Regions from separate parts of the Enterobacter sp. JH25 genome, predicted to be linked through region 1. Evidence: predicted binding sites of a transcription regulator. Region 1 holds the regulator's gene; the other holds the start of a gene.
The links. Region 1 encodes Fur, which represses iron uptake genes when iron is present. Its sites were predicted from a motif close to ATAATAATGAGAACNACTATCAA; they were not measured.
Positions count from the first base shown of each region.

Region 2: L2Y28_RS05605 (TonB-dependent siderophore receptor) is a predicted target of Fur. The motif match lies at 3,534-3,556, and genes of this name have one in related genera.

Region 1 is NZ_CP091319.1:1,285,795-1,293,484, forward strand. Features, by position in the region: gene nagE (PTS N-acetyl glucosamine transporter subunit IIABC) at 1-1,126, shown strand, start outside; gene glnS (glutamine--tRNA ligase) at 1,296-2,963, shown strand; gene chiP (chitoporin) at 3,411-4,808, shown strand; gene chiQ (ChiQ/YbfN family lipoprotein) at 4,856-5,182, shown strand; gene fur (ferric iron uptake transcriptional regulator) at 5,275-5,721, opposite strand; gene fldA (flavodoxin FldA) at 6,013-6,543, opposite strand; gene ybfE (LexA regulated protein) at 6,699-6,986, opposite strand; gene ybfF (esterase) at 7,115-7,690, opposite strand, start outside.
Region 2 is NZ_CP091319.1:1,186,326-1,194,015, reverse strand. Features, by position in the region: gene entF (enterobactin non-ribosomal peptide synthetase EntF) at 1-2,059, opposite strand, end outside; gene L2Y28_RS05615 (MbtH family NRPS accessory protein) at 2,056-2,268, opposite strand; gene fes (enterochelin esterase) at 2,279-3,478, opposite strand; gene L2Y28_RS05605 (TonB-dependent siderophore receptor) at 3,625-5,874, shown strand; gene entD (enterobactin synthase subunit EntD) at 6,394-7,083, shown strand; gene L2Y28_RS05595 (metal ABC transporter permease) at 7,019-7,690, opposite strand, start outside.

The DNA.
Region 1 (7,690 bases):
CGTGACCGAGCCACTGGAATTCCTGTTCATGTTCCTGGCTCCGCTGCTGTATCTGATGCACGCGATCCTGACCGGTATCAGCCTGTTCGTTGCCACCCTTCTGGGTATCCATGCAGGCTTCTCCTTCTCCGCAGGCGCTATCGACTATGTGTTGATGTACAACCTGCCGGCGGCAAGCAGCAACGTCTGGATGCTGGTGGTGATGGGCCTGATCTTCTTCGTTATCTACTTCGTTCTGTTCAGCGCGGTTATTCGTATGTTTAACCTGAAGACGCCGGGCCGCGAAGATACGAAAGATGATGTTGTGACCAGTGAAGCCAACAGCAATACCGAAGAGGGTTTAACCCAGCTGGCAACCAGCTATATTGCCGCTGTGGGTGGCACCGACAACCTGAAAGCGATCGATGCCTGTATTACCCGTCTGCGTCTGACCGTGGGCGACTCCGCCCGCGTGAGCGATGCAATGTGCAAACGCCTTGGTGCGTCTGGTGTGGTGAAGCTGAACAAACAAACCATCCAGGTTATCGTGGGTGCGAAAGCCGAATCTATCGGCGATGAAATGAAAAAAGTGGTTGCCCGTGGGCCGGTCGCTGCCGCCTCAACGGATAACGCGCCAGTAGCTGACGCGCCGGTTGCAAAACCGCAGGCTGTGCCAAATGCGGTGACCATCGCTGCGCTGGTTTCTCCGGTGACAGGTGACGTTGTTGCGCTTGAGCAGGTGCCTGACGAAGCGTTCGCCAGCAAAGCGGTCGGTGATGGCGTGGCGGTGAAACCAACGGACAAAACCGTGGTCTCTCCGGCAGCCGGTACTATCGTGAAAATCTTCAACACCAACCACGCGTTCTGCCTGGAAACGGAAAAAGGCGCGGAGATCGTTGTCCATATGGGTATCGATACCGTTGCGCTGAACGGTCAGGGCTTTACTCGCCTGGTGGAAGAGGGCGCTGAAGTGGCGGCAGGTCAGCCGATTCTGGAAATGGATCTGGAGTTCCTGAACGCCAACGCGCGCTCCATGATAAGCCCGGTAGTGTGCAGCAACATCGACGACTTCAGCGGTCTGGTGATCCAGGCGCAGGGGCAGGTAGTTGCAGGCCAAACGCCACTGTATGAGATTAAAGGCAAGTAATCGCTCCTGAGTAGAGTTATGCCTTTAGCGGCGGGGGATATCCTCCGCCGCTTTTTTTTGCAGCAATTGCCCCCATTATTTTCTTCCGGGACGTTTTAAGGGTTGTCACTACGTCCGGCTTATAAGATCATATGCCGTTATACGTTGTTTACGCTTTGAGGAATCCACGATGAGTGAGGCAGAAGCCCGCCCGAGTAACTTTATTCGTCAGATCATCGATGAAGATCTGGCCAGTGGTAAGCACACCACAGTCCACACGCGTTTCCCGCCGGAGCCAAATGGCTACCTGCACATTGGTCACGCCAAATCGATCTGCCTGAACTTTGGTATTGCGCAAGACTACCAGGGGCAGTGCAACCTGCGTTTCGATGACACCAACCCAGTAAAAGAAGACATCGAATACGTTGAGTCGATTAAAAACGACGTGCAATGGCTGGGCTTCAACTGGTCAGGCGATATCTGCTACTCCTCAGACTATTTCGATCAGCTGTATGCCTATGCGGTTGAACTGATTAACAAGGGTCTGGCATACGTCGACGAGCTCTCTGCTGACGAAATCCGTGAATACCGCGGTACGCTGACTCAGCCCGGTAAGAACAGTCCGTTCCGCGATCGTAGCGTGGAAGAGAACCTGGCGCTGTTTGAAAAAATGCGTGCCGGTGGCTTCGAAGAAGGTAAAGCGTGTCTGCGTGCCAAAATCGATATGGCGTCTCCGTTCATCGTGATGCGCGATCCGGTGCTGTACCGCATTAAGTTCGCAGAACACCACCAGACCGGTAACAAGTGGTGCATCTACCCGATGTACGACTTCACCCACTGCATCAGCGATGCGCTGGAAGGCATTACGCACTCTCTGTGCACGCTGGAATTCCAGGACAACCGTCGTCTGTACGACTGGGTGCTGGATAACATCACCATTCCTGTGCATCCGCGTCAGTACGAGTTCTCTCGTCTGAACCTGGAATACACCGTGATGTCCAAGCGTAAGCTGAACCTGCTGGTCACTGACAAGCACGTTGAAGGCTGGGACGACCCACGTATGCCGACCATCTCTGGCCTGCGTCGTCGTGGCTACACCTCCGCCTCCATTCGTGAGTTCTGCAAACGTATCGGCGTCACCAAGCAGGACAACACCATCGAAATGGCGTCTCTGGAATCCTGCATTCGTGAAGACCTGAACGAAAACGCGCCGCGCGCGATGGCGGTGATCGATCCAGTGAAACTGGTTATCGAAAACTATCCGCAGGGCGGGAGCGAACTGGTCTCTATGCCTAATCATCCGAACAAACCGGAAATGGGCACCCGCGACGTGCCGTTCAGCGGTGAAATCTGGATCGATCGTGCCGACTTCCGAGAAGAAGCGAACAAGCAGTACAAGCGTCTGGTGCTGGGCAAAGAAGTACGTCTGCGTAACGCCTATGTAATCAAAGCCGAGCGCGTAGAGAAAGATGCGGAAGGTAACATCACGACCATCTTCTGTACGTACGATGCAGAGACGCTGAGCAAAGATCCGGCGGATGGCCGTAAAGTGAAAGGCGTAATCCACTGGGTGAGCGCGCAGCATGCGCTGCCGGTTGAGATCCGTCTCTACGACCGTCTGTTCAGCGTGCCTAACCCAGGCGCAGCGGAAGACTTCCTGGCGGTTATTAACCCTGAGTCGCTGATTATCAAGCAGGGGTATGCCGAGCCGTCTCTGAAAGCCGCTGAAGCCGGTAAAGCGTTCCAGTTCGAACGTGAGGGTTATTTCTGCCTGGACAGCCGTTACAGCACGGCAGAAAAACCAGTATTTAACCGTACCGTGGGTCTGCGTGATACCTGGACTAAGATCGGCGAATAATAACGCTGCTCTGGTCAATGAGAAACAAACGCCGCGTAATGCGGCGTTTTTTTATTTAACGATCATGTCGTTAAGCATCGGGATAATCTTTTAAAGCCAACATTCCAGGTCAATGTGGTGCTACTTATTTTATTTAAAAAAAGTTTGTTGTTTTCCAAAAACTGAAACGCTGAAAAATATATTCTCAATCTCAATGTTACTTACTGAAAATTAGCGTATTCCCCCGCCAGTACTCGCTTCACGGTAAATGTTACAAAGCACTACGAAATATGTGCTCTTCGTCATAATCCTGACTTTTGCCTGATTAAAAGCATTGATAATTCGCGTCGCGAAAAATAACCTAAAGACGGTAGTTAATTCGAGGGTATTTCTGACTACCCCTGACCATTTGGTCTTTTCTGTTTTTCGCCGTTTAAGGCGTTTTAATTCGTCAAAGAGGAATAATCTATGCGTACGTTCAGTGGCAAACGTAGTGCGCTGGCGCTGGCTATCGCCGGTGTGACAGCAATGTCGGGCCTGGTGGTTGCGCCAGAGGCAAAAGCAGCAGGTTTCATTGAAGATTCCACCCTTACGGGCGGTATTTATTACTGGCAACGTGAGCGTGACCGTAAAGACGTCACTGAAGATAAATACAAAACTAACCTTTCTCACTCGACCTGGAACGCCAACCTGGATTTCCAGTCGGGATATGCCGCCGATATGTTCGGGATCGATATTGCAGCGTTCACCGCAATTGAAATGGCCGAAAATGGCGACAGCGGCCATCCGAACGAAATTGCGTTCTCCTCCAGCAATAAAGCTTACGACGAAGACTGGTCCGGCGATAAAAGCGGAATCAGCCTGTATAAAGCGGCTGCAAAATTCAAATATGGCCCGGTCTGGGCGCGTGGTGGTTATATCCAGCCAACCGGTCAGACGCTGTTAGCGCCGCACTGGAGCTTTATGCCAGGTACCTATCAGGGCGCGGAAGCCGGTGCTAATTTTGACTACGGCGATGCGGGGGCGTTGAGCTTCTCCTATATGTGGACCAACGAGTACAAAGCGCCGTGGCACATTGAGATGGACAAGTTCTATCAAAACGATAAAAAAACCAAAGTTGATTATCTCCACTCGCTGGGGGCGAAGTACGACTTCAAAAACGATCTGGTGCTGGAAGCGGCTTTTGGTCAGGCTGAAGGTTATATTGATCAGTACTTTGCTAAAGCCAGCTACAAATTTGATATCGCAGGTAGCCCGCTGAGCACCAGCTATCAGTTCTACGGTACGCGCGACAAGGTCAGCGATGGCAGCGTAAATGATATTTATGACGGCACCGCGTGGTTACAGGCGCTGACCTTCGGCTACAAGGTGGGTCAGGTTGATTTGCGTCTGGAGGGTACATGGGTCAAGGCAGAAGGGCAGCAGGGCTATTTCCTGCAACGTATGACGCCAACCTACGCCTCTTCCAACGGTCGTCTGGATATCTGGTGGGATAACCGCTCTGACTTCAACGCCGACGGCGAAAAAGCAGTCTTCTTCGGCGCAATGTATGACCTGAAGAACTGGAACCTGCCTGGCTGGGCAGTGGGCGCGTCCTACGCGTACGCCTGGGACGCGAAGCCAGCGGATATGGCTACGCCAGACGCCTACTACGATCCGAACTACCGTCTGAAAGAGTCTTCATACAGTCTGGATGCGATTTACACCCTGCAGGAGGGGCGTGCGAAAGGCACGATGTTCAAACTGCACTTCACCCAGTATGACAACCACTCCGATATCCCGAGCTACGCGGGCGGTTACGGCAACATCTTCCAGGATGAGCGCGACGTGAAATTTATGGTCATTGCGCCATTTACCATCTTCTGATGAATGCTGCGGCGGGCTGTGTCCCGCCGTTATGGAGACTGAACATGATGAAAAAAAGGGTAATCGTTGCGCTGCTGGCATTCGGGCTGGTGGCGTGCGCGCAGGATCAGGCGCCGAAAGAAGACTCCCGTCTGAAAGAGGCGTATAGCGCTTGCATCAATACCGCACAAGGTTCACCTGAGAAGATTGAAGCCTGTCAAAGCGTGCTGAACGTGCTGAAAAAAGACAAAGCCCATGAGCAATTCGCCACGCAGGAAAACGTTCGCGTGATGGATTACCAGGCCTGTATTCAGGCGCGTAAAACCGGTAACGATCAGGAAGTGGCGAAGCGTTGCGATAAGATTTGGGACGAGATTCGCAATAACAATAAATAAGTTGCTTTACGCCCGGTGGCGCTGCGCTTACCGGGCTTTTTCCAGGCAAAAAAAAGCCAACCTCACGGCTGGCTCAGAGTATGAACACTGACTTATTTTGCGTCGTGCGCATGTTCATTTTCGCGGCAATCCCCTTCAGCACAGTGACCGTACAGGTACAGGCTGTGGTTGGTCAGGCGGATGCCATGACGGGCGGCGATTTCACGCTGGCGTGATTCAATGGAATCATCGCTAAATTCAATGACCTTGCCACAGTCGAGGCAGATCAGGTGATCGTGGTGGTGCTGCTGAGTCAGCTCGAACACGGATTTACCGCCTTCGAAATTATGACGAGTAACAATGCCCGCGTCATCAAACTGGTTCAGCACACGATAGACGGTTGCCAGCCCAATCTCTTCACCCATATCGATAAGACGCTTATAAAGGTCTTCCGCACTGACATGGTGATTGTCTGGCCCCTGAAGCACTTCAAGGATTTTTAACCGAGGAAGCGTTACTTTCAGGCCAGCTTTCTTTAATGCGGTATTGTTGTCAGTCATGCGGAATCTGTCCTGTTGCTAAACGATTCACTTCAAAAGAAGAAGTGACAGAAAATGCACTTGGGATAATGCGTCTCATTATAGAACTGCCATGGCTAAATGAAAACTGCAAGTCTCAAGCAAAGTATGCTTATAAAAACGTGGTATCACCAACAAACTTGTTCGATGGCACCCACTTTTTACCAGGGGGATATTGTACAGGTCTGGACGAAAAAGTTAAAAGTTTGTAGCAATTAATTTAATCGGTTTTACCTGAACAACGGGCGCAACCGGAGTTGCGCCGCAGGGATATCAGGCGTTAAGGATATCGTCCAGGTTCAGCTCTTCACGAACCTGCTTAACCCATTTTTCTACACGCTCTGCGGTCAGCTCTGGCTGACGGTCTTCATCAATGGCAAGGCCAACGAAGTGATCGTCATCTGCCAGACCTTTGGAAGCTTCGAAGTGGTAACCCGCTGTTGGCCAGTGACCAACAATCGCCGCACCGCGCGGCTCAATGATGTCACGAATAGTGCCCAGCGCATCACAGAAATACTCAGCGTAGTCTTCCTGATCGCCACAGCCAAACAGGGCAACCAGCTTGCCGTTGAAGTCGACTTCTTCCAGCGTCGGGAAGAAATCGTCCCAGTCACACTGTGCTTCACCGTAGTACCAGGTCGGGATGCCCAGCAGCAGGATGTCATAGCCCTCGAGATCTTCTTTGCTGCTCTTGGCGATGTCATGCACATCAGCAACGTCTTTACCGAGCTGTTTTTGAATGTTTTTTGCGATATTTTCAGTATTGCCGGTATCACTGCCAAAGAAAATGCCGATGATTGCCATGAGTAAAATAACCTCTTGAAACTTAATGGTATGGTGGCGCAAATTGTCCACGGATAAGGGCAATAATAGCAGAACAGGCAACCCTGCGGAAACAGCTATCACGCAGGACTGCACTCTGTGCTACATGAAAAAGGTAATATTGGGGATTTTCTGACTCACGCCTTGCCGCGTAACGTCTCAAGCTGGGCGATCAGCATCTCTTCGATCAGTTCGCTGCGGCTGATGTTGCGCGCGTCAGCTAACTCGTTAAGCGCATCGACGGCATCGGCATTCAGCTTGAGTTCGACACGCTTAAGCCCACGATTTTTATCGCGTTTAAGCTGGTTGCGTTTATTGATACGCAGCTGTTCATCGCGCGAAAGCGGATTCGTTTTCGGTCGTCCCGGTCGACGCTCATTCGCGAACAGATCTAGTGTCGTACGGTCCGTTTGTTCTTTGGCCATGATTCTGAGACTTCGGGGGAAACACGCCGCCCTGCTAATGCCCGGGCGATAAGCGCGCCATCATACATCACCCATATCCACACGCCAACGACTGGAAGCCCGTCGTCTTCCGGTCGCTGGCTTTTTAATCAATTCGCTGTATCAGTAAGATAGCGGCGAATGGCGCGCAGGACCGCATCCGGTTTTTCCGCGTGGACCCAGTGCCCGGCACCGGCGATGACGTGAGCGCGAGCCTGCGGAAATTGCGCCAGCAGCGTGTCACGATACGCGTCAGTGACGTAAGGGGAGTTGCCGCCGCGAATAAAGAGGGTAGGGTGCGGCCAGGCGGGGACATTTTCCCACCCCACAATATGCGAATACTGATCCCACAGTACCGGGACGTTAAAGCGCCATTGTCCGTCAACAAAGGATTTCAGCAGGAACTGGACCACGCCTTCTTCATCGAGATGCTCGCGCATAACGGCTGCCGCCTGCTGGCGTGTGGAGACGCCTGACTCTGTCACAGCATTGATCGCAGCGAAAATCTCATCGTGACGGCGAACGTCGTAATTGACGGGCGCAACGTCAATGACCACCAGACCGGAAATTCGCTCAGGGGCCAGCGCTGTAAGCGCCATCACCGCTTTACCGCCCATTGAATGCCCGATGAGCGTCGCTTTCTGGATATTATTCGCATCGAGGGTGTCCCGCAGATCCTGCGCCAT
Region 2 (7,690 bases), 99 kb from region 1:
CGAAGTGGGTGGTGGTTACGCCATATTGTGCGAAGAAGCTCTGCATCGCCTGCGGATCGCGGTGCGCGTCCGGCTCGGCCATCACCAGCTTCGCCCCGGCGATAAACGGCCACCAGAACTCCCACACCGACACGTCAAAGCTGCACGGCGTTTTCTGCGCCACCACGTCATGCGCCGCCAGTGAATAATGATCCTGCATCCACTTCAGGCGGTTAACGATGGCGGTATGGCCGACCATCACGCCTTTTGGTCGTCCCGTCGAACCGGAGGTAAAGATGATGTACGCGGTCTGCTCCGGCTTCGCCAGGCGCAGAGGTTCAGCATCGGTGGCCGGTAATAGTGTGTTGTAACTAAAGGTGGCGATCGGCAGATCGTTAAAGCGCGGAAGCTGCTCGTCGGTGGTAATGAGCAGCGACGGCTTCGCGTCCTCCAGCATCATCCGCAGACGGTCGTCCGGGTAACCGGTATCCAGCGGCAGCCAGGCGGCGCCAGCTTCAACAATCCCGTGCAGCGCCAGGGTCAGGAACACCGAGCGCGGGAGCGCCACCGCCACGCTGTCGCCCGGCTTCACGCCGCGCGCGCGCAGCAGATTTGCCAGCGCGACCACCTGCTCGCGCATCTGGCGGTAGTTCAGCTCAGTATGGGCATCCGCCAGCGCCGGGGCGTCCGGCGTTTTGCTCGCCTGCTCCGCGACAAGGTCCGCCAGCGTGGTGGACGGCAGCGCCAGCCCGGTATCGTTGATTCGCGCCAGCCGGGCGTATTCCTGCTCTGATACGGTTTCCACGTCGCCACAGCGCAGGTCCGGGTTGGCGGCAAACTGCGTCAGCATTGCGTTCAGCCGCGCCGCGTGCCCCTTCAGCGTCGCCTCGTCGTAACGCTGCCTGTTGGCGAGGATCTCAATGCTTAGTCCGCCCTGCTCGTCCGGGAACAGCGCCAGCTCCAGATCGTTCACCGGGCCGGTCGCCAGCGTGTGGGTAATGGCCTCCACGCCGTCGATATCCAGCTGATAATCGAACACCTTGACGTTCAGCACCGGACCAAACAAGGGTTCGTCCCCTGCTGCCTGCCCGCTGTCGCGCACGATCTGCTCGGCATCGTAGCGCTGATGGCGGCGCAACTTTTTCAGCTGGTTCGCCAGGCGCAGCGCCAGCGCTGGCAAGCTCTCGTGCGGGCGAATATTCACCGCCAGCGGCAGGACGTTGAGCACCGGGCCGGTCGCGGTCAGCGCGGCGGAGCCCATGCGGCGCATAAAGATAAACCCGGCGGCGTAGTCCAGCCGTCCGGTCAGGCGGCCCAGCCACAGCGCCACCAGCGCAAGCGCCAGATCGGTTCGCTGCGTTTGTCCGGCCGCCTGTGCAAGCTGGCTGAACGCACGGCCGTCCATCGCCATTTTCAGGCGCAGGATGTCGGTGGTGGCGGCGCGTCCCGGCAGGGGTGCGGAAGAGAGCGAGACCGGAGAAGGAAGCTGTTGGCGCTGTTCGGCCCAGAAAGCACCGTCGCGCTGATACGCCTCGCTGTCGCGATAGCGCTGATACTCCTCCACCACCTCGGCGAACGGAGTAAACGGGGAGGCGGGCGCAGGTTCACCTTTCTGCCACGCAGCGTAAATGGCGGCGATTTGACGGGTAATGGCCGGGAAACTGAAGCCATCTACCACCAGATGATGATACCGCTGATACCAGTACCAGTGGTTTTCTCCCACCTGAATCAGCTGGTGAAACGCCAGCGGCTGACCGCTGTCGACGCGCAGGTTCTGGTTGAGATCGGCCTCCATCAGCGCCACGGCGGCGTCGTGGGAGTTAACGCGCACAATGGACGGCTCCGGCAGGATCATGGCCTCATCGACCCACTGCCACACCTCGCCGTTATCCTCAGCGAAACGCGTGCGCAGGGTGTCGGCCTGCATCATGCCTACTGCGATGGCTTTTGCCAGCAACGGCGCGTCGATAGCGCCTTTCAGTTCGGTGTAGTGCGCCACGCTCCAGGCGTTTGGCAGGGAGGAAAGCTGCTCTGCCATCCAGATCCCCGGCTGGGCGGCGACAAGAGGGAGACGGTTCATGCGCGCTTCCCCGCAAAATAAGACGGCTCAAGCGTCTGCCACTGTTCCGCCAGCCACTGCTGGCACGCCTCCTGAGATTGCGGTTCGCACACCACGCGCCAGCCCGTGGGCAACTCGCACTCCTGCGGCCACAGGCTGTACTGCCCCTGGTCATTTTGCAAAATGGCGAACTGTCCCTGCGGATTATCGAAAGGATTGCTGAATTCCATACAGACTCCGTTATTGAATAAGCGGCTGCCAGAGGGTCATCAGCCCCTGTGTCAGCCCACCGCGCCAGCAAAGCGCATCGTGTCCGCCGTCAACCTGACGCCAGAAAACCGGTTGCTGAGTGTGTAGTTCGGCGAGGATCGCCTGGTTTGCGCGTAAGATAAGCGGCTCGTTGCGCCCGGCCTCAAGGACGATGCGCAGCCCGCGAGCGGTTTTTTCACCCGCTTTGAGTTGTTCAATGAGCAGCCCGTCCTGCTGCGCGCCGCGGTGCGGCCACCAGTAGGATCCGGACTGGCTGAGGATGCAGCCAAAACGCTGCGGCCAGCTGAGGCCCGCATAGAGGGAAGAGAGCCCGCCGAAGCTTTGGCCCGCCACCACGGTATGGTCGGCGCGGTCGCTGAACGGGGCCATGCTTTTCACCTGCGGGAGGAGTTCGTCCTGCACCGCCAGCCAGAAATCAGGGTTGCACGGCAGCTCGCGGCTGCGGTGTGCGGTGTCAATGACGTCGATTAAGACATAAACCGCAGGCGGCAGTTTGCCTTCATGGGTGAGCGACGCCAGCGCAGGCCAGACGGGCATGCTTTCGGCCCAGAATTGCCCATCAAGCAGCACCGCCAGCGGGCGCTCGGGGCTTTCATCCCCGGTGGTAAAAATCCACACGCGGCGATGGTTCTTCAGACGCGCGCTGTGCCACTCAATGCAGACAGGCTTTTTATAGGGCGTATCGGGATGATTCCAGCCGGGCTGTACGGGCGCCTCCGGCATCTCCAGCGCCGAGACGGCGTGCCCGCGTCCGCCGCGCCAGCTCTGGGCATTCAGCGGATCGGAAACCGCGTGCGGCAGCAGTTTGCGCCAGCCTTCGCGCAGCGCCATGCGGTCCGGCTGCTCGCCTTCAAACACTGCGCTGGCAAAATCATCTTCATTGTCGGAGGGGATAAAACAGTAGCTGCCGCGCCATTCGGGGCTGAACTCGCCCTGCCACTGCCAGACGTCGGTATCCGGGATACGTTCAAGGGACTGCGGACGGGCATTTTGATGGTGATCGGTCACGCCGGTGACGTAGAGCCAGACGCGTTTAATCGTCGACGTTTTCTGCGTTCCCGCCGGGTCCCGCCACCAGAATGTCACGCGATAGTTTTCCTGATGACGTTCCCGTTCCGGCCCGTTTTTCGCCTGCCACCACGCTTCACTTCCGGTTGTTAACGCCGTCACCCTTATAACCCCATGTTTAACAGTCTTTTTTGTTTCAGAGCAAATTTTATTGATAATATTATTGATAACTATTTGCATTTGCAATAGCGTAATGCCCGCGCTGTGGGAAGCGCGCTCATTAAATAACCATAAAAGCGGGACGTACAATGAATAAGAAGATTCACTCTCTGGCCTTGCTGGTCAATTTAGGGATTTATGGTGTCGCGCTGCCCGCCATGGCAGACGACAACACCGCCTCCGCGCAGCACGAAGACACCATGGTGATCACCGCCGCCGAGCAGAATTTGCAGGCGCCGGGCGTGTCAACCATCACCGCCGATGAGATCCGCAAAAACCCGCCCGCGCGCGACGTGGCGGAAATCATCCGCACCATGCCGGGCGTTAACCTGACCGGCAACTCCACCAGCGGCCAGCGCGGGAACAACCGTCAGATTGACATTCGCGGCATGGGCCCGGAAAACACCCTGATCCTGATTGACGGCAAGCCGGTCACCAGCCGCAACTCCATCCGTCTGGGCTGGCGCGGCGAGCGTGACACCCGCGGCGATACCGGCTGGGTACCGCCAGAGATGATCGAGCGCATCGAAGTGATCCGTGGCCCGGCCGCTGCACGCTACGGTAACGGCGCGGCGGGCGGCGTGGTGAACATCATCACCAAAAAATTCGACGACCAGTGGCACGGCTCCTGGAACACCTACCTGAACGCGCCAGAGCATAAAGACGAAGGTTCCACCAAACGCACTAACTTCAGCCTGAGCGGCCCGCTGGGCGGGGATTTCAGCTTCCGCATGTACGGTAACCTGGATAAAACCCAGGCCGACGCCTGGGACATTAACCAGGGCCATCAGTCTGACCGTACCGGCGCATATGCCGACACGCTGCCGGCAGGCCGTGAAGGGGTCGAGAATAAAGACATCAACGGCGTGGTGCGCTGGGACTTTGCGCCTATGCAGTCCCTGGAGTTTGAGGCGGGATACAGCCGCCAGAACAACCTTTACGCGGGCGATACCCAGAATACCAACAACGACAACAGCTCAAGCGGGCTGGTGAAGAAGAACTACGGTAAAGAGACTAACCGTATCTATCGTCAGAACTTCGCGGTGACCTGGAACGGCGGCTGGGATAACGGCATTACCACCAGCAACTGGGCGCAGTACGAGCACACCCGCAACTCGCGTCTGGGCGAAGGCCTGGCGGGCGGTCTGGAAGGCCTGTTCAACAGCAATAAATTCACCGATACCGACCTGGCCGACGTGATGCTGCACAGCGAAATCAACCTGCCGATTGATTTCATTGTGAATCAAAACCTGACGCTCGGCACCGAGTGGAACCAGCAGCGCATGAAGGACTCGACCTCCTTCACGCAAACCCAGCAGGGCGGCACCATCCCGGGCATGAGCGAAGACCGTAGCCCGTACACTTCAGCGGAGATCTTCTCCCTGTTTGCCGAAAACAACATGGAGCTGACCGACAGCACCATGCTGACCCCTGCCCTGCGCTTCGACCACCACACCATTGTGGGTAATAACTGGAGCCCGTCCCTGAACCTGTCGCAGGGTCTGGGGGATGACTTCACCCTGAAGATGGGCATCGCGCGCGCCTATAAAGCGCCAAGCCTGTATCAGACCAACCCGAACTACCTGCTGTACAGTAAAGGCCAGGGCTGCTACGCCAGTTCCGACGGCGTGGGCTGCTACATGATGGGTAACGACGATCTGAAAGCGGAAACCAGCATCAACAAAGAGATTGGCCTGGAGTGGAAACGCGACGGCTGGCTGGCGGGCGTGACCTGGTTCCGCAACGACTACCGCAACAAGATTGAAACGGGCTATGCGCCGATTGGCCAGACGTCCACCGGCAAAGTCACCACCGATATCTACCAGTGGGAAAACGTGCCGAAGGCGGTAGTAGAAGGTCTGGAAGGCTCCCTGAACGTGCCGGTCAGCGACACCATCAACTGGACCAACAACATCACTTACATGCTGCAAAGCAAGAACAAGGAGACCGGCGATCGTCTGTCGATCATCCCGGAGTATACGCTGAACTCTACCCTGAGCTGGCAGGTACGTCAGGATGTCTCATTGCAGTCGACCTTCACCTGGTACGGCAAGCAGCAGCCGAAGAAGTACAACTACAAAGGTCAGCCGGTGACCGGGTCTGAGAAAGACGAAGTCAGCCCGTACAGCATCGTTGGCCTGAGCGCGACCTGGGACGTGACCAAAAACGTCAGCCTGACCGGCGGCGTGGACAACGTCTTCGACAAGCGCCAGTGGCGCGCCGGTAACGCCCAGACCACGGGTAATACCACGACGGGTGCGTATATGTACGGTGCGGGTGCGTATACGTATAATGAGCCGGGTCGCACCTGGTACATGAGCGTGAATACGAGGTTCTGATACAGGCAGTGACTTCCCCCTCTCCCTGTGGGCTGAGGGATCCCCAGTAATTTTTTTATGCAGAAGCAATAAAGTTGCTTTCTAAATGACTGAGGGCTGTCAGCGATGCCCTGGTCCGGCTGTAAATCGCTGAGGCGTTTGCCTTCCGGCCGGGGCGAGGCGCAGGGATGCGCCGAGAGGGCGGCTTTACAGGGACGTTGCCTCCGCCCGTACCCGATAAGCCGGAAGGAATGAGCCGAGGGCACCGCGAAGCGGCGATTTACCGCCGGGAGCCCGGGTCGCCAGGGTGGTGGCGACTGAGCCACCCTGGCACGTTCACCGGTCATGTCGTTACAGAGTAGCAAGGAACATAAAGTGAACGGAATGACCACCACCGCCGTATGTTCCCCTCACCCTAACCCTCTCCCCGGAGGGGCGAGGGGATTGCTCAGTGCTCGCATTAATTTGTGGGGAACCCTCAGCCCTTTGGGAGAGGGCCGGGGTGAGGGCATCAGGCCGCACAATACTGAAGGGAAAACCATGCACACAACCCACAGCACATTTTCTCTCGCCGGCCACACCCTTCACCGCATCACTTTCGACCCCACCACCTTCACCGACGCCGATCTCCTCTGGCTGCCCCATCACGCACAGCTGGCTGACGCCGGACGCAAGCGCAAATCCGACCACCTGGCAGGCCGCATCGCCGCGGCGCATGCGCTAAACGAGCGCGTAATCCCCGGCATCGGACCCAGCGGCGAACCGCTCTGGCCGCAAGGTATTTCCGGCAGCATCACCCACAGCGGCACGCAGGCGATGGCCGTCGTCACGCATCACCCGGCGCTTATCGGCATCGATTGTGAAACGATCCTTTCCGAAAACGAAGCCAGGGAAATCAAAGACGGCATTATTGATACGCAGGAAGAACCTGTGCTTTCCCGCTCGGGATACCCGTTCGCCCTCGCCCTGACGCTGGCGTTCAGCGCCAAAGAGAGCCTGTTCAAGGCCCTCTTTCCGCAGGTGCAGGCCTGGATGGGTTTTGACAGCGCCCGCGTTACCCTGCTCGACGACAGGACGCTTACGCTGGCATTGACCCGTCAACTTGCAGGCTTTGAGGAAGGCACTGCCTTCACCCTTCACTGGCAGCAGCACGGCGAACAGGTCATCACCCTGCTGTCACACGCTCCTGCCGACGTGCCTTCACGCTGGTCACCACAAACGTCACGATAAACACCATCGCGAACAGGACCACAATGGTCGGCGCGGGCGCGCTGTCGAGATAAAACGAGGCATACACGCCGCTTACCGACACCAGCGCTGAAACGGCGACCGCCACCAGCAGCGCCATGTGAAAGCGTCGGGTAATCAGCACCGCCACCGCGCCGGGGGCAATCAGCAGCGAAATCGACAGAATTATCCCCACCGCTTTCAGCGTCGCCACGATGGTCAGCGAAACCATGCACAGTAAGCCGTAGTGCAGCCAGCGGGTGCGCAAGCCGCTCGCCTGCGCCTGCTGATAGTCAAAGCAGAACAGCAGAAAATCGCGCCACTTCAGGCCAATCACCAGCGCAATTAACCCCGCGACGAGACCGCTTTGCAGAATGTCCATCCCGTTAATGCCCAGCATATCGCCGAACAGAATGTGGTCGAGATGCACCTCAGGTTTGACGGCGATATAGAGGATCAGCCCGGCGCCGAACATGCCGGAAAAGACGATCCCCATAACCGTATCTTGCTTGATTCGGCTGTTATCCTTCAGGTATCCGGTGGCGACCGCGCAGAACAGACCGGCCACGAATGCGCCCAGCGCCAGCGGCAGGCCCATCATCCAGGCCAG